2 regions of the Pseudomonas sp. Hz4 genome follow, and region 2 is predicted to be linked to the other one. Evidence: predicted binding sites of a transcription regulator. Region 2 holds the regulator's gene; the other holds the start of a gene.
The links. Region 2 encodes FliA, which starts transcription of late flagellar genes. Its sites were predicted from a motif close to CTAAAGTTTNNNNNNNNNNNGCCGNTAA; they were not measured.

Region 1 (8,705 bases), 1.5 Mb from region 2:
AAAAACCTGCCCGTGCTCGGCGCCCTGGAAGCCGACCGCATGGTTCATATACGCATGCTCAACCAACAGGGCAAAAGCGTTGAGTTGAGCCTTGAAGCGCGATTGGGCATCGATGACTTTATCGTGCGCAAGGCCTGCACCCTCGCTGGTCAGGGTTTTACGATGCTGCCGATGATGTATTGCGAGCAGGAACTGGAAAATGGCTCGCTGGTGCAGTTGCTACCCGATTGGTCGCTGCCTGGCGGCTGGCTGCAAGCCGTCTACCCTCATCGGCGCGGGGTGATGCCGGCCGTACGCGCCTGGCTCGACCATTTGATCGAATCATTCAATGCCTGTGGGGACCGACTGATATGAAGGCTGGACGTATGAGCGAAAAGGACGTCGCGCAATTCTGTCTCGCGCTGCCGGGTGCGCGGGAAGACTACAAGTGGGGTGGCGTGCGGGTGTTTTCGATTGCGGGGAACAAGATGTACGCCTTGCAGAATCTGCGGGGCGACTCCTTGGCCTTCAAGGTCGACAAGGACGTGTTTCTCGGTCATTGCGACCGCCCGGGAATCCGCCCGGCGCCGTACCTGGCGCGGGCTCAGTGGATCATCATGGAAACGCCCTACCCTTTGGGCACCGAAGAGCTGCAAGGCTTGTTGCAACGTTCCCATCAACTGGTGGTGAGCAAGCTGCCCAAGCGTACCCAGGTCGGACTGCTGCTTTAAAACAGCGCCAGCAGATTGGCCCCCAGGAACAATTGATCGATCCAGAACACTTGATGCAGCAGTACGATCACCCAGAAGATCAGCTGAAACGACACTTTGCGCGTCTTGTGCCGAAACAGCTGCTGTGCCAGCAAGGCGCCCGGCCAGCCACCGGCGAGCTCCACCGCATGCAGCACGTTTTCCGGCGTGCGCCAATTGTCGGTACGAGCCTTGCGCTTGTCTCGCCAGTACAAAAAGAACGCCAGGGCGCTGACAATCCCGTACGCCGCCAGGGGAATCACCGAAACCCCGCGCAGCCACAACGACATCGCGCCGAATAGCGGGAGCGCGCACAGGACCGCGAACACCAGCAGTTTCAGCCGAGGTTTGCGGATCTCTCCACCAGGCGTGCGTCCAGGGTTGTTGCGCGTTCTGGCGTCATTCATGGCTTGACCGCGGCCCAGTCAACCCAGCCAAACTGCCAGGTGGCCAGGATGACCAGACCGAATGCGATGCGATACCAGGCGAACGCTGCGTAGCTGTGGCTGGCGATGAACTTGAGCAGGCCTCTGACAGCAATCATTGCAAAGATGAAGGCGGTGACGAAGCCGATCGCGAACACCGGAAAGTCAGACGGTACGAACAGGTCGCGGTATTTGTAGCCCGAATACACTGCGGCTGCGACCATGGTCGGCATCGCCAGAAAGAACGAGAACTCGGTAGCGGTCTTGCGTGACAGCCCGAACAGCAAGCCACCAATGATGGTCGAGCCGGAACGTGAAGTCCCGGGAATCATTGCCAGGCACTGGGCGAAGCCGACTTTAAGGGCATCTTGCCACGTGATCTCATCAACGGATTCGGCATGCACTTCATGCTGACGCTTTTCGGCCCACAACATGACGACTCCGCCCACCACCAACGCTGCAGCGACGGTAATCGGGTTGAACAGGTATTCGTGGATCAAATCGGAAAAAATCACCCCCAGTACCACGGCCGGCATGAAGGCAATCAACAGGTTCGCGGTAAAGCGGCGAGCGCCAGGCTGCGTTGGCAAACCGGTCACCACCTCGAGGATCTTGCGCCGAAACTCCCACACCACCGCCAGAATCGCCCCCAGCTGAATAATAATGTTGAAAGCAATGGCCCGCTCGCCACCGAAGTTGAGCAAGTCCGCCACGATAATTTGGTGACCCGTACTGGAAATGGGCAAAAATTCCGTCAGCCCTTCTACAACGCCTAAAATCAATGCCTGCAAGGCGGTCCAAAGATCCATCAATCCCCCAAAGGCGATGCGTAAAAGCATGCCCCGTTAATATGTGTCAGAGCGTTAACTGCGATCAGCGTAGCTGACGTCCCGCGCGCGCAGGATCCAGACGAAAACGTAAAAAATTCCGTGAAAAATCAACCTGGATTCAGGTTTTTCCGTGCGGGGCCGAAATCCTATCAGACAAGTCCGATTAGCGCTGCCGCGTTATTGGACTTGGGTCGGATATGACCGATAGGCAAAGTGTGGTTGGATGCTGGCGATCATTTATTACAAGAAAAAGAAACCGGAGTGACAGCGTTATGAACAGCTTGCGCAGTATGTCGATCAGCCGACGTTTGTGGCTCATCTTGATCGTGGCCGTGATGATGCTAATGACGTTGGGCGTCTTGATGCTCAAGCAGATTCACGATGACCTGTACCACGCCAAGGCTCAGAAAACCCAGCATGTGGTGCAAACCGCCAGCGGTATTCTGACCTATTACCACGACCTCGAAACCGCCGGCACGCTCACCCGCGATGCCGCGCAGAAGCAGGCACTGACAGCCGTTCGCGGTCTGCGCTATGACCAGAATGACTACTTCTGGATCAATGACCTGACGCCGGTGATGATCATGCACCCGGCCAACCCGAAACTCGATGGCCAGAACCTCTCGGCGATCCGCGACCCGGATGGCTTTGCCCTGTTTAACGAAATGGTCGCCGTCGCCAAGTCCAAGGGGGCCGGCACCATCGACTATCGCTGGCCTAAGCCGGGGGCCAGTTCGCCGGTAGAAAAAACGTCCTACGTCAAACTGTTCGAACCCTGGGGCTGGGTGATCGGTTCGGGCGTGTACATCGATGACATGCAGGCCGAGTTCTATAGCCAGGTCTGGAAGGCCTCGTTCGTGGGGCTGGTGATTGCCCTGATCATGGCGCTGCTGGTGATCCTGATTGCCCGCAGCATCGTGCGTCCACTGCAGGAAACCGTGAACGCCATGGCCAACATCGCCAGCGGCGAGAGCGACCTGACCCGCAGTCTCGACACCCATGGCCAGGATGAAGTCACGCAACTGGCACGACACTTCAACGCCTTCACCGCCAAGCTGCGACTGGTGATCAAAGAACTGCAAGTGTCCGCCAGTGCCCTGGGTCAGTCGTCCAGTGAACTGGGCAACGACGCCGCCCAGGCCCAGCAACGCAGCCAGCAGCAGTCGCAACAAATGGAATTGGTGGCCACTGCCATCAATGAAGTGACGTACGGCGTGCACGATGTTGCGAAAAACGCCGAGCACGCCGCCAGCGAAATGCGCGATGCCGAGTCTCAGGCGCAGCAGGGCCAGATCAATATCGATGGCAGCCTGCAACAGATCGACAAGTTGTCGTCCACCATCGATCAGGCGGTGGAAGTGATTCGCACCCTGGCTGCCGAAAGCACCCAGATCGGCAGCGTGCTCGAAGTGATCCGTTCCATCGCCGAGCAAACCAACCTGCTGGCCCTCAACGCGGCCATCGAAGCCGCCCGGGCCGGCGAGCAAGGCCGCGGTTTCGCGGTGGTGGCCGATGAAGTGCGACTGCTGGCCCAGCGTACCCAGAAGTCCACGGCCGAGATCCAGTCGATGATCGAGCGCCTGCAAAGTCATTCCGAAGCGGCGGTCAAAGTGATTGGCGACAGCAGCCGTGCATCGCAGTTGACCATCGAGCAGGCCGGTCTGGCCGGTGCAAGCCTGAATGCCATTGGCCAGGCGCTGCGCAACCTCAACGGGTTGAACGCCTCCATCGCCAGCGCGACCTTGCAACAGGCGCATGTGGTCGAGGACATCAACCAGAACGTCACCCAGGCAGCCGGGTTGTCCCACAGCACAGCGCTGGCGGCCGAACAGTCGAGCGTGGCCAGCGTTCACCTGAAGGAATTGAGTGAGCAGTTGAACGGTCTGCTCAAGCAGTTCCGCGTTTAACAAGGTAAACGCTAAACCCTGTGGCGAGGCTGTCCTGGTCAGGAGCTGTTGTGGTGAGGGGACTTGTCCCCTCGCCACAACAGCCTCTCACTACCGCGAGCCCCCTCACCACAGGAGCCCCCTCGCCACAATCTGGGTACAATCCGTCTCCTCTTCGACTTCCCCCAAGGAACCTCCATGTCCGGGCTTGAACTGTTTGCCGCCGCCCTCGGTGTCATTGCCGTCTGGTTGACCGTCAAACAGAACCCCTGGTGCTGGCCGATCGGCCTGGTCATGGTGTTGCTTTATAGCTGGATCTTTTTTGAGGTGAAGCTGTACTCGGACATGCTGCTGCAAGTGATCTACGCCGCGTTGCAGCTCTATGGCTGGTGGCAGTGGACGCGTGCGGGGGAGGCGCACCAAGGTCGGCAAGTCAGCCTGCTCGACGGTAAATCGGTCGCTTTCAGCCTGGCCATTGGAGCAGTCGGCAGTTTGTTGTTGGGTGCTGCAATGGCGAACTGGACCGACGCCGCGCAGCCTTGGCTCGACGCTGCGTTGACCGGCTTCAGCCTGGTGGCGCAATGGTGGATGGCGCAAAAACGCGTTCAATGCTGGCCGCTGTGGATCGCCCTGGATGTGATCTTCGTCGGGCTGTTTATCTACAAAGAGATGTACCTGACCGCCGGACTCTACGCATTGTTCACCCTGATTGCCGTGCAAGGCTGGCGGGAATGGCGGGCCGATCCGGCATTGCGCACATGAAAGTGTTGGTGCTGACAGGGCCGGAATCCAGCGGCAAAAGCTGGCTTTCGAGTGAGATTCACGCCAATTTTGGCGGCATATTGGTCAGTGAGTATGTTCGGCGCTTCATCGAAAGCGAAGCCCGCGAAACCAACTACGATGACATTTCATCCATCGCACATGGTCAGCTGACTTGGGAAGATGAAGCACGCGCCCAACAACCGTCACTGTTGATTCTCGATACGCATCTTTTAAGCAATATCCTTTGGAGTCGCACTTTATTTGGCGCTTGCCCGACGTGGATCGAGCAAGCATTGCTGGCACGGCACTATGACCTGCATTTGCTGCTGAGCCCTGAAACCGTGGCCTGGCATGACGACGGGCAGCGTTGCCAACCGCAACTGGCAGAGCGCCAGGCGTTTTTCCAGGCCAGCCGTCAATGGCTGGACCGGCACCGCCAGCCTTGCCAGGTACTGCAAGGTGATTGGAAACAGCGCAAGGACGCGGCATTCGAGGCTGTGACGCGCTTGCTCAAGGCCTGACAGGGGTTCCCCGTCCTGCCGAAAATGTCCGTTCCTGAAACACCCATCCCTGCGCAAATCCGCGAGCTAAAGCGGCTCGAGCATTGCGTCAAGAAAATGTTAGGCCACTGATACAACCCGACTTCAGCGCCCTTAGCAAGCAATGACGCCAGCATGGACGGCGCTTTTGTTTGGCTCTGTCTCAGTGGCGTTACAAATTTTTTTTAACCACCTCAACATTTAAAGCCAATCAACTGTTTTTAAAAGAAAAACAAAAACCGGCACACCTTCTGCTGTCTTCCTTGCAACGCTGATAAGGGCCAGCGTTCCACTTACAGAAGGAATTGCCGCTGTGGGGAAATTTGATAAAAAAATCTATAGCCTCCTGCTGATCGGATGCGCACTGGGCTCATTTGTCTGCCTGCCTGTACAGGCTGACAACGGCATCATTGTTATCAAACGCGATGTCCAAACACGCAACGCAGTGCAATCGCCGGTGGCTCCCGACCCTAACCCCACGACCGCCAATGTCAACCCGTCCAAACAAATCCTCAGGCAAACGAACGAGTTGAGCGACGGCGACTTTGCCAGTGTCGCCAGTGGTGCAGGCATCTCCGGCCTGGTCGCTCAAGGTTCCAACAACCTGGGCGGCAATATCACCAACCAGACCCAGCTTTCCAACCTCCCCGCTGGACGTTCGGGAAATTCGGGTAACGGCATTGCCAACATGGTCAATTCAAACATCCAGCAAGGCCTGGGTGCTCTGAAAGTCATAACGGGAGACCGTTAAGATGAATCGTACCCTGCTGATCATCGCCATGTTTTGCAGTGCATCGACCTTTGCCCAACCTCCCGTCATCAATAACGCCGACATCGACGGTTCGGGTATGCAGTACCAGGGCAACCTCTCGGTCAACCAGGCTGCGGGCGATCAACAGCAACAGGCCAACGCTCGGGCCATCGCCATTGGCCATGGAGCCAGCGCTACCACACAGATTCGCCAACGGTTGCGCACCATTGTCGACCCCAGGATCGATGCCCACTCCAGCATTCAAGGCGACTCCTTCAGCCACGGCAATGGCGTACTGGGCGTCAACCAGAGCGCGGGCGCCAGCAACCAGCAAGCCAATGCACTGCGTATCACCGTCAGTGCTCAGCCGCAAAGTATCGACGACAGCGTCCTCAGGCAACAGAACGTGGCGCTGATCACCAACTCCGATCCAACTGACTCTGCACCAGGCCATCGCCAGGTCGCTACCAGCGATCAGGCCTTCACCGGTAGCCGTGGATTGATCCAGTTGAATCAGAGCGCCGGGGTGGGAAACCGAACGGCCAACACCCTGAGCGTACGGGTCACGGATTGACCCAAACAGGTAGGTACAACACTTAACCTAAAATAAGTACGGAGAATCACCATGAAACCTTCGATGGCAATAAAGCCTCTGGTTTTTGCAATCGCTGCGGTCTTGGCTGTTGCTGCCCAAGCTGGAGAGAACGATCGGCGTGGTAACCATAATGGTCATCATAACGGTGGCAACAACACCCCTCGTCCAATATGGATCCACACCGACGCGACCGCCAATGCGAACGATAGGCAGAACAGTACCGGCAACCGCATCCACAACGAAGGGACTCAGAACTCAGCCGAGATGAGCAGCTCTGGCTCAGGTTCGAGCGGCAACGTCGGCATCAACGTGGCAGCAGGCGCTGGCAACCAACAAGACAACGCGGCCGCCATCGCAAACGCTGGCTCTGACTCCAGTCTCGATAACAGCTTCGTGTTCGGCCATGCCAACGCCAGCGCTAGAGTCCAGCAATACAGCAACAACAACAAGGTCTACAACTACGGCACCACAAACTCTGCCGTAATGAGCGGATCGGGCGATGGCAGCAACGGCAATATGGGGATCAACATTGCTGGCGGCGATCTAAACCAACAGAAAAACACCATGGCAATTGCCAACTCCAACTCCCCGTTGGGTAGTGCAACAGCCACCGCCTCTGCCAATCAAAACGGTCCTGGCCTGACAGTGAATAACCACGCCGATCGGACGCACCGTGTGGATACGATTACGGTTACCAACACGGCCAGCGGTAGCTTCTCTAAAGATAAGTCATACGAGGCCAGCGGCAGTGAAAGCGCTTCTTCGAGCTGGGCCGCGGCCGGTTCCAGGAGCTCTGCAGCCAGCGGTTCTCTAAGCGTTGATGTAAGCGGTTCCCACAGCAGTAATGCGAGCGGTTCCAACAGCAATAATGCGAGCGGTTCCAACAGCAGCAGTGCTAGCGGTTCCAACAGCAGTAATGCGAGCGGTTCTTCGAGCGCTTCTTTGAGTGCTTCCTTGAGCGCTACTTTGGACGCTGCTGCGGCGGCTTCCAATTCCGTTACCGTCAACAATGGTAATGGCGATCGCACCCGCAGCAGGAGTTCCGACGCATCGTTTAACGCATCGCTAGACGCAACGCTTGACGTATCGCGCAACTCTTCGTTCGACGTATCGCGCGACTCCTCGTTCGACAGAACGCGCGACTCCTCGTACGACAGATCGGACGACTCCTCGTACGACAGATCGAGCGATTCCTCGTTCGCAAAATCGTTCGATAAATCGTTCGAGAAATCGAACGCCTCCTCGTTCGAAAAATCGGGCAGTCAATCGTCCGAATCTGAGTACGCAAAAGCGAAAAGCTACAGTGAAAGCAGCTCATATGATCTGAGCAACACCTACTCCTATCAAGTGCTGACTCCAACTGGCTGGGCAAACCCTGTAACCAACACTGCAACCCTGAGCGGTTCGGTGAATGGCGGCAGCGGTAACCTTGGCGTCAACGTGGCTGCCGGTGTGGGCAACCAACAAAGCAACTCGCTGGCCATTTCCAACCAGTCGTTCTAATGCTGTCTCTAGAGGCCCCCTTATGGGGGCCTTTTTTCAATACAACCAGAAGGCGTCCCTCTATGCGCATTATCGCCTTGGCATTTTTGCTTTGCGTGGCCAGTGTGAGCGAGGCTGCACAAATACCGATTTCCGTCCTGCCGGGCGGCGCGGTGGTGTTCAAGCCGATCCAAAGCGTGCGTGAGCGCAAGTTTGCCGACCTGGTCCAACAGAAAACCGACTTCAGTTGCGGCGCAGCTGCGCTGGCGACGATATTGCGCCAGGCCTATTGGCTGGACGTGAATGAAGAACAACTCATCGAAGGCATGCTGTCGCAATCCGATCAAGATCTTGTCCGCGTCCAGGGCTTCTCCATGCTCGACATGAAGCGCTACGTGGAAAGTATCGGCATGCGGGCCCGCGGTTACCGGGTAGCGCCGGAAACGTTGAGCGAAATCAGAATTCCGGTTGTGGTCCTCATGGATATCCGTGGCTACAAACATTTTGTGGTCATGCAAAGAGTCGATAAGGGCTGGGTCTATATCGGAGATCCGGTACTCGGTCATAAACGTTACAAAGTCGACGACTTTGTCAAAGGCTGGAACGGCATCATCTTTGCCATCATCGGCCAGGGCTACGACAAAACCAATGCGTTGCTCGAACCACCCATGCCACTGACCGCCCGGAACAAGATCAACGCCATCACC
Region 2 (8,705 bases):
GCTGGAGGAAGCCGGCGCCCCCTTTTACAGTGTGAAAACCGCGAAAAATTGCATTGAGCAAGTCCGCATCATCGGGTCGGCTTTCAAGCTCGACCAGCTGTTCGGACAGTTGCTCTAGAATCTCGCCGGCCTCAACCAGGAAATCCTGAAGGATCTCTTCATCGGCGCCGAAGCTCATGTGTATGGGTGCTCCTACAGGTCTAAAAACCTAAAATCCAAGACTGGATAGCAAATCGTCCACATCGTCCTGACCGGACACAACGTCTTCTCTTTTATCGGCATGAATCTGCGGACCTTCACCCTGAGAGAGATGTTTTTGCGGATCTTTTTCAGCCAGCATCGCTTCACGGTCATGTTCGATGCCCGCAAAGCGGTCCACCTGACTGGCCATGAGCACGAGCTTGAGCAGGTTGCTTTCAACTTCGGTGACCAATTGGGTCACACGCTTGATCACCTGACCGGTGAGGTCCTGGTAATCCTGAGCGAGCAGAATGTCGTTGAGGTTGCTCGACACAACGCGATTGTCTTCGCTGCTGCGTGTCAGGAAACCGTCGACTCGCCGGGCCAGTTCGCGGAACTCTTCAGCCCCGACTTCGCGACGCATGAACCGTCCCCAGTCGGTGCTCAAGGCCTGCGCTTCATGGCTCAGGCCGTTGACCAGCGGCGTGGCGTTTTCCACCAGGTCCATGGTGCGGTTGGCCGCGGCCTCGGTCAGCTTGACCACATAGCCCAGACGCTCGGTGGCGTCCGTGATCTGTGACACTTCCTCGGCTTGCGGCATGTTCGGGTCAATCTGGAAATTGACGATCGCACTATGCAGCTCGCGAGTGAGCTTGCCCACTTCTTGATACAGGCCGCGGTCACGGGTCTGGTTGAGCTCATGGATCAGTTGCACGGCGTCGCCGAACCTGCCTTTTTCAAGACTTTCGACCAGTTCGACAGCGTGTTTTTTCAGGGTCGACTCGAAATCGCCCTGTGAAGATTCGTTATGCTCCATAGCTCCCCCGTGGCGCAGTTTCTCAACCGATGCGTTCGAAAATCTTTTCGATTTTTTCTTTCAACGCCTGGGCCGTAAAGGGTTTGACCACATAGCCGTTAACACCGGCCTGGGCTGCCTCGATGATCTGCTCGCGCTTGGCTTCAGCGGTCACCATCAGCACCGGCAGATGCTTGAGCTTTTCATCGGCACGCACATGGCGCAGCAAATCGATACCGGTCATGCCAGGCATGTTCCAGTCCGTTACCAGAAAGTCGATGCTCCCGCTGTTGAGCACCGGAATGGCAGTGGTGCCATCATCGGCCTCGACCGTGTTGGTGAACCCAAGGTCACGCAACAGGTTTTTTATGATCCGCCGCATCGTAGAGAAGTCATCAACGATGAGGATTTTCATGTTCTTGTTCAATTCGACCTCCAAGCAGTCTTAAACGCGCCCAGCACCTGGACGCGCCATTTCAATCAATCCGGCAAAGCACTCAATGACTGTCTGGAGCACAACAGATCGGGACCCGTGCGGTTCAACACCCCACCAGCCGCGTTCGCAGTGTCCCCACACTGCCTTCAGCGCGCTCGCCACTCCCCCAAACGCCCCCGCAAACGGGCCGCGCACTGGCTGTGTAACTGGCTGACCCGCGATTCGCTGACCCCCAGGACTTCACCGATTTCCTTGAGATTCAACTCTTCGTCGTAGTACAGCGCCAACACCAGTCGCTCACGCTCCGGCAAATTGGCAATCGCGTCCGCCAGTGCCATCTGGAAGCGTTCATCTTCCAGATCGCGCGACGGCTCCAGATGAGCACTGGCGCCATCCTCGTGCAGCCCTTCGTGTTCGCCGTCCTGCAACAGATCGTCGAAACTGAATAACCGGCTGCCCAGGGTGTCGTTCAAAATCCCGTAATAATCGTCGAGACTCAATTGGAGTTCGGCCGCAACCTCGTGATCTTTAGCGTCACGACCGGTTTTAGCTTCAATCGAGCGAATGGCGTCGCTGACCATCCGGGTATTGCGGTGGACCGAACGTGGCGCCCAGTCCCCCTTGCGTACTTCATCGAGCATCGCGCCGCGGATTCGTATGCCCGCGTACGTCTCGAAACTCGCGCCTTTGCTGGCGTCGTATTTGGTCGACACTTCAAGCAGGCCAATCATCCCGGCCTGGATCAGGTCTTCGACCTGGACACTGGCCGGCAGACGCGCCAGCAAGTGGTAAGCGATGCGTTTAACCAGTGGCGCGTAACGCTCGATCAGCTCGTACTGCGCGTCACGTGCCGACTTCTTGTAGAGGTTGTAGCCGCTGGCTGTCATAGCACCGGTCCTGCCGTTTGTTGCACGAGGCGCTCGACGAAAAACTCCAGGTGCCCACGCGGGTTGGCAGGCAACGGCCAGGTATCGACCTTCTGTGCAATGGCCTTGAACGCCAGGGAGCACTTGGAACGCGGGAAGGCTTCATAGACGGCGCGCTGCTTCTGCACAGCTTTGCGCACGCTTTCGTCGTAAGGCACCGCGCCGACGTATTGTAAGGCGACGTCGAGGAAGCGATCTGTGACCTTGGTCAACTTGGCGAACAGGTTGCGACCTTCCTGCGGGCTCTGAGCCATGTTGGCCAGGACGCGGAAGCGGTTCATGCCGTAATCGCGGTTTAGCAGTTTGATCAGTGCGTAGGCATCAGTGATCGAGGTCGGTTCGTCGCAGACCACCAGCAAGACTTCTTGCGCTGCGCGAACGAAACTGACTACCGAGTCACCAATGCCCGCAGCGGTGTCGATCACTAATACGTCGAGATTGTCGCCGATATCGCTGAACGCCTGGATCAGGCCGGCGTGTTGGGCCGGGCTCAGATGAACCATGCTTTGAGTGCCGGACGCGGCCGGGACGATGCGGATGCCGCCAGGGCCCTGCAACAGAACATCGCGCAGCTCACAGCGGCCTTCGATCACATCGGCCAACGTACGTTTGGGTGTCAGTCCCAGCAGGACGTCAACGTTCGCCAGCCCCAGATCGGCGTCCAGCAGCATGACGCGCCGGCCGAGCTCAGCTAGAGCCAGGGACAAGTTCACTGACACGTTAGTTTTCCCGACGCCACCTTTGCCGCCGGTCACCGCGATCACCTGTACGGGATGCATGCTGCCCATGAATTTTCTTTACCTTGTCTTACTTAGACGGAGGCCACATTACTGGCTGCGCGTTCACAAAATGAACAATGCATGGCAGACCATCGATGTAGGTACAAAAACGGTTCATTAATACCTCAGCCGACCTGCTTGGTCGGGCTGTGGTAAATATCAGCGAACATGTCAGCCATGGCTTCTTCGCTGGGTTCTTCTTGCATTTGCACGCTGACGGCGCGACTGACTAACTGATGACGACGCGGTAGATGCAAATCATCCGGAATCCGCGGGCCATCGGTCAGGTAGGCCACCGGCAATTCATGACTGATGGCCAGGCTCAACACCTCGCCCAGACTTGCCGTTTCATCCAGTTTAGTCAGGATGCAGCCAGCGAGGCCGCAGCGTTTGTAACTGTGATAAGCGGCCGTTAGAACCTGTTTCTGGCTGGTGGTTGCCAACACCAGATAATTCTTCGATTTGATCCCACGACCGGCCAGGCTTTCGAGCTGCATGCGCAGTGCCGGATCGCTGGCCTGGAGGCCCGCGGTATCGATCAGCACCACGCGTTTGCGCAGCAAGGGCTCCAGCGCCTGCACCAGCGACTGACCCGGGTCGACGTGAGTCACCGACACATTGAGGATCCGGCCAAGGGTCTTGAGCTGCTCCTGAGCACCAATACGGTAGCTGTCCATGCTCACCAACGCGATATTCTGCGCGCCGTACTTGAGCACGTAGCGGGCGGCGAGCTTGGCCAGCGTGGTGGTCTTGCCCATGCCGGCAGGGCCGACCATGGCAATCACACCGCCCTCTTCCAGCGGCTCGATTTCCGGTGTGGCGATCATCCGCGCCAGGTGCGCCAGCAACATGCGCCAGGCCTGACGAGGTTCTTCAATATCAGTAATCAGGGCCAGTAAATCGCGCGACAACGGGCCGGACAAGCCGATGCGTTGCAGGCGACGCCACAGATTGGCCTGGGCCGGACGGCTGCCTTGCAGCTGATTCCAGGCCAGGGAGCCGAGCTGCACTTCCATCAGTTCGCGCAAACTGTTGAGTTCGAAACGCATCGAGTCGAACGCACGCGGGTCAACGCCACCGGAGGCTGGCGCAGCGGCCGGTGCAGGCCGACGGGGTTCGGCGTAAGTCGGTTCGATCAGCGGCTCGGCGGCGGTCAGTGGCAGGCCGGCGAACAACTGGCGATTGGTGCTCTTGTCGCTCTCGCCTTCGCCTCGCAGGCTCAGTTCGGCCTGGGCGGTAACGATCCGCGACTGGGTCTTGCGCAACTCGTCTTCGAGCTCCATGTTCGGAACGCGCGGGGCCAGCGCTGATAATTTGTAATCCAGTGCCGCCGTCAACTCGACACCACCGGCGATCCGGCGGTTGCCAATGATGGCAGCATCAGCGCCCAGCTCATCACGAACCAGCTTCATGGCCTGACGCATATCGGCGGCGAAAAAACGCTTAACTTGCATAAACCACTACCTCAGCCGTTGGGCCCTACTGTCGCAACGATGGTCACTTGCTTGTTGTCAGGAATTTCCTGATACGCCAACACGTGCAAACCCGGGACTGCCAATCGGCCGAATCGCGACAGCATCGCGCGAACCGGACCGGCTACCAGCAGAATCACCGGCTGACCTTGCATTTCCTGACGCTGCGCCGCATCGATCAACGAACGTTGCAGTTTTTCAGCCATGCTTGGCTCCAGCAGAACGCCCTCTTCCGAGCCTTGTCCTGCCTTCTGAAGACTATTGAGCAATATTTGTTCCAACCTTGGCTCCAGGGTGATCACTGGTAGCTCGGAGTCAGTGCCTACGATGCTTTGCACGATAGCGCGGGATACGCCGACGCGCACGGCAGCCACCAGCGCGGCAGTATCTTGACTCTTGGCGGCATTGTTGGCGATGGCCTCGGCAATGCTGCGAATGTCCCGTACTGGCACCTGTTCGGCCAGCAAAGCCTGCAAAACTTTCAGTAGCTGCGACAGAGAGACCACACCTGGTACCAGCTCTTCAGCCAGTTTTGGCGAGCTTTTGGCCAGCAATTGCATGAGTTGCTGCACTTCTTCGTGACCGATCAACTCGCTCGAGTGCTTGTACAAAATCTGGTTCAAGTGGGTTGCCACTACCGTACTGGCATCGACCACGGTGTAACCGAGGGATTGCGCCTGGGCACGCTGGCTGATTTCGATCCAGACTGCCTCCAGACCGAAAGCCGGATCTTTGGCGGTAATGCCGTTGAGCGTCCCGTAGACCTGCCCCGGGTTGATCGCCAGTTCGCGGTCCGGGTAAATCTCCGCTTCGGCCAGGATCACCCCCATCAGGGTCAGGCGATAGGCACTCGGCGCCAGGTCGAGGTTGTCACGGATATGCACAGTCGGCATCAGGAAGCCCAGATCCTGCGACAGCTTCTTGCGCACGCCTTTGATTCGCGCCAGCAACTGACCACCCTGGTTGCGGTCCACCAGCGGAATCAGCCGGTACCCGACTTCCAGGCCGATCATGTCGATCGGGGTCACGTCGTCCCAGCCCAGTTCCTTGGTTTCCTGGGCGCGAGCCGGGGATGGCAGCTGTTCCTGTTGACGCTTGACCTCCTGCAGAGCTTGAACCTTGACCACGTTCTGTTTTTTCCAGAACAGGTACGCGCCGCCGGCCGCCAGGGCCGCCATGCTGAGAAAGGAGAAGTGCGGCATGCCGGGCACCAGGCCCATGACCGCCATCATACCCGCCGCCACTGCCAACGCTTTTGGCGAGGCGAACATCTGGCGACTGATCTGCTTGCCCATGTCTTCCGAGCCGGACGCACGGGTCACCATGATCGCCGCCGCTGTCGATAACAACAGTGATGGCAATTGCGCCACCAAACCGTCACCGATGGTCAATAGCGCGTAAACCTTGCCAGCGTCGCCGAAGCTCATGCCGTGCTGGAAGATACCGACGGCCATGCCGCCGATCAGGTTAATGAACAGAATCAGCAGGCCGGCAATGGCGTCACCACGCACGAACTTGCTGGCACCGTCCATCGAACCGTAGAACTCGGCTTCCTGGGACACTTCCATCCGGCGCATTTTGGCTTGGTTCTGATCGATCAGGCCGGCGTTCAAGTCGGCGTCGATTGCCATTTGTTTACCCGGCATCGCATCGAGGGTGAAGCGCGCGCTCACCTCGGAAATCCGCCCGGCACCCTTGGTCACTACGACGAAGTTGATGATCATCAAAATCGCGAAGACCACGATACCGACCACGTAGTTACCGCCGATCACCACCTCACCGAAGGCCTGGATCACCTTACCCGCGGAGGCGTGACCGTCCTGACCGTGGAGCATCACCACCCGCGTGGAGGCCACGTTCAACGCCAACCGCAGTAGCGTTGCCACCAGCAGAATGGTCGGGAACACCGCGAAATCCAGCGGTCGCAAGGCATAAACGCACACCAGCAACACCACGATCGACAAGGCAATGTTGAACGTGAAGAACACGTCCAGGAGGAACGGCGGGATCGGCAACATCATCATCGCCAGCATGACCAGCAGCAACAACGGCACACCCAGATTGCCCCGACTTAAGTCGGCAACGTTTGTGCGAGCACTGTTGAGTAACTGAGAGCGATCCACCGGTTTTCCCCGTTCCTATAAAGCAAACTTTTGACGCCTGAAGCACGCGCAAAGCGGCTACTGCAAGAAACCTTCCAACTTTTGCGGGGGGTTGAAACAGGGGGAGGTTATTGATGGATTTGTAGCGCCTGAACCGGCGCCTTCGCGGGCACTACCCGCACAAAACTCAGGAATCGCGCCGCAAGTCCGGTGGTATCGGCAGATCGCCCTTGAGCGGATCCGGGCGCTTGCCCTTGCCGGCGCGGTGCTGGCGGATCTGGTAGACGTAAGCGAGCACCTGGGCGACGGCAAGATAGAGCCCGCCAGGGATTTCCTGATCAAGTTCGGTGGAGTAGTAGATCGAACGCGCCAGCGCCGGCGACTCAAGCAACAGCACGTCGTTGGCCACAGCGATTTCACGGATTTTCAAGGCCAGGAAGTCGCTGCCCTTGGCGATCAGCATCGGCGCCCCGCCCTTGTCCGGATCGTACTTAAGCGCTACGGCGTAGTGGGTCGGGTTGGTGATGACCACATCGGCGTCGGGGATCGCCGCCATCATCCGGCGCTGGGACATGTCGCGCTGTAGCTGGCGAATCCGTTGCTTGACCTCCGGCCGCCCTTCCTGATCTTTATGCTCGTCACGCACTTCCTGCTTGGTCATCAGCAGTTTCTTGTGACTCTCCCAGAGCTGCACCGGCACGTCCACCGCAGCGATGATGATCAGCCCGCAAGCCATCCACAAAGTGCTCCAGCCGACCACTTGCAGGCTGTGAATAATCGCCTGGTCCAGCGGTTCGTGCGCAATGCGCAACAGGTCGTCGATGTCGGCGGACAACACTGCCAGAGCTACGAATAACACGATCAGGAATTTTGCAAAGGCTTTGATCAGTTCCACCAGGGCCTTGGTGGAGAACATCCGCTTGAGACCGCTGAGGGGATTCATGCGGCTGAATTTGGGCGCCATGGTGCTGGCCGAGAACAGCCACCCCCCCAGAGAAATAGGGCCTATCAACGCCGCCAGCACTAGGGAAATCATGATGGGCTGAATCGCCCACAAGGCAATCTGCCCGGAGTGCAACAGGTAGGTCGCCATCGAGCGCTGATCCAGAATCACTTCCCGTGACAGCGAGAAGTTCATGCGCATCAGCTCCATCAGATCCTGAGCCAGGGCACCGCCAAAAATCAGCAACGCGCTGGCACCGATGAGCATGATCGCCAGCGTATTGAGCTCCTTGGAGCGGGCAATCTCGCCCTTCTCACGGGCGTCCTTCTTCTTTTTCTCCGTGGGGTCTTCTGTTTTGTCCTGACCGCTTTCGCTCTCGGCCATGGCTCAGCTCGCCCGTGCCATTTCGCGTAAAAACTGCAGGGCCTCGGAGGCCAGCGGTTGATACTGATTGAGAATGTCCGCCAGCCCAACCCAGACGATGAACAGTCCGAGCACCAGCGTCAGCGGGAAGCCGATGGAAAAGATGTTGAGTTGCGGCGCCGCCCGGGTCATCACCCCAAACGCAATGTTTACCACCAGCAACGCGGTGATCGCCGGCAGCACCAGCAGCAGTGCAGCGCCAAGCACCCAGCCGAGCTTGCCCGCCAGCTCCCAGAAATGATTGACCATCAACCCGCTACCGACCGGCAATGTGGTGAAGCTTTCGGTGAGGACTTCGAAAACCACCAGGTGGCCGTTCATGGACAGAAACAACAGCGTCACCAGCATGGTGAAGAACTGCCCGATCACCGCCACAGACACACCGTTGGTAGGGTCGACCATAGACGCGAAGGCCATACCCATCTGGACGGCAACAATTTGTCCCGCCACCACAAAAGCCTGAAAGAACAGCTGCAAGGAGAATCCGAGCACCCCGCCCACGAGGATCTGCTCGGCAATCAGCAGCAGGCCGCTCAAGTCCAACACACTGACCGGTGGCATGGGGGGTAGACCGGGAGCGATGACCACGGTAATGGCCACCGCGAAATATAGACGGACCCGCCGGGGCACCAGAGTCGTACCGAACAC

Region 1: ACYZTR_RS13455 (methyl-accepting chemotaxis protein) is a predicted target of FliA. The motif match lies at 2,101-2,128, and genes of this name have one in related genera.

What each region holds. Positions count from the first base shown of each region.
Region 1 is NZ_CM142719.1:2,944,002-2,952,706, reverse strand. It holds gene ACYZTR_RS13475 (LysR substrate-binding domain-containing protein) at 1-354, shown strand, start outside; gene ACYZTR_RS13470 (MmcQ/YjbR family DNA-binding protein) at 351-710, shown strand; gene ACYZTR_RS13465 (DUF1294 domain-containing protein) at 707-1,135, opposite strand; gene ACYZTR_RS13460 (undecaprenyl-diphosphate phosphatase) at 1,132-1,962, opposite strand; gene ACYZTR_RS13455 (methyl-accepting chemotaxis protein) at 2,256-3,890, shown strand; gene pnuC (nicotinamide riboside transporter PnuC) at 4,068-4,631, shown strand; gene ACYZTR_RS13445 (AAA family ATPase) at 4,628-5,152, shown strand; gene ACYZTR_RS13440 (hypothetical protein) at 5,484-5,921, shown strand; gene ACYZTR_RS13435 (adhesin) at 5,923-6,495, shown strand; gene ACYZTR_RS13430 (heme utilization protein) at 6,547-8,019, shown strand; gene ACYZTR_RS13425 (C39 family peptidase) at 8,082-8,705, shown strand, end outside.
Region 2 is NZ_CM142719.1:4,433,671-4,442,375, forward strand. It holds gene ACYZTR_RS20205 (chemotaxis protein CheA) at 1-178, opposite strand, end outside; gene ACYZTR_RS20210 (protein phosphatase CheZ) at 209-997, opposite strand; gene ACYZTR_RS20215 (chemotaxis response regulator CheY) at 1,020-1,391, opposite strand; gene fliA (RNA polymerase sigma factor FliA) at 1,559-2,299, opposite strand; gene fleN (flagellar synthesis regulator FleN) at 2,296-3,126, opposite strand; gene flhF (flagellar biosynthesis protein FlhF) at 3,243-4,571, opposite strand; gene flhA (flagellar biosynthesis protein FlhA) at 4,583-6,712, opposite strand; gene flhB (flagellar biosynthesis protein FlhB) at 6,879-8,018, opposite strand; gene fliR (flagellar biosynthetic protein FliR) at 8,022-8,705, opposite strand, start outside.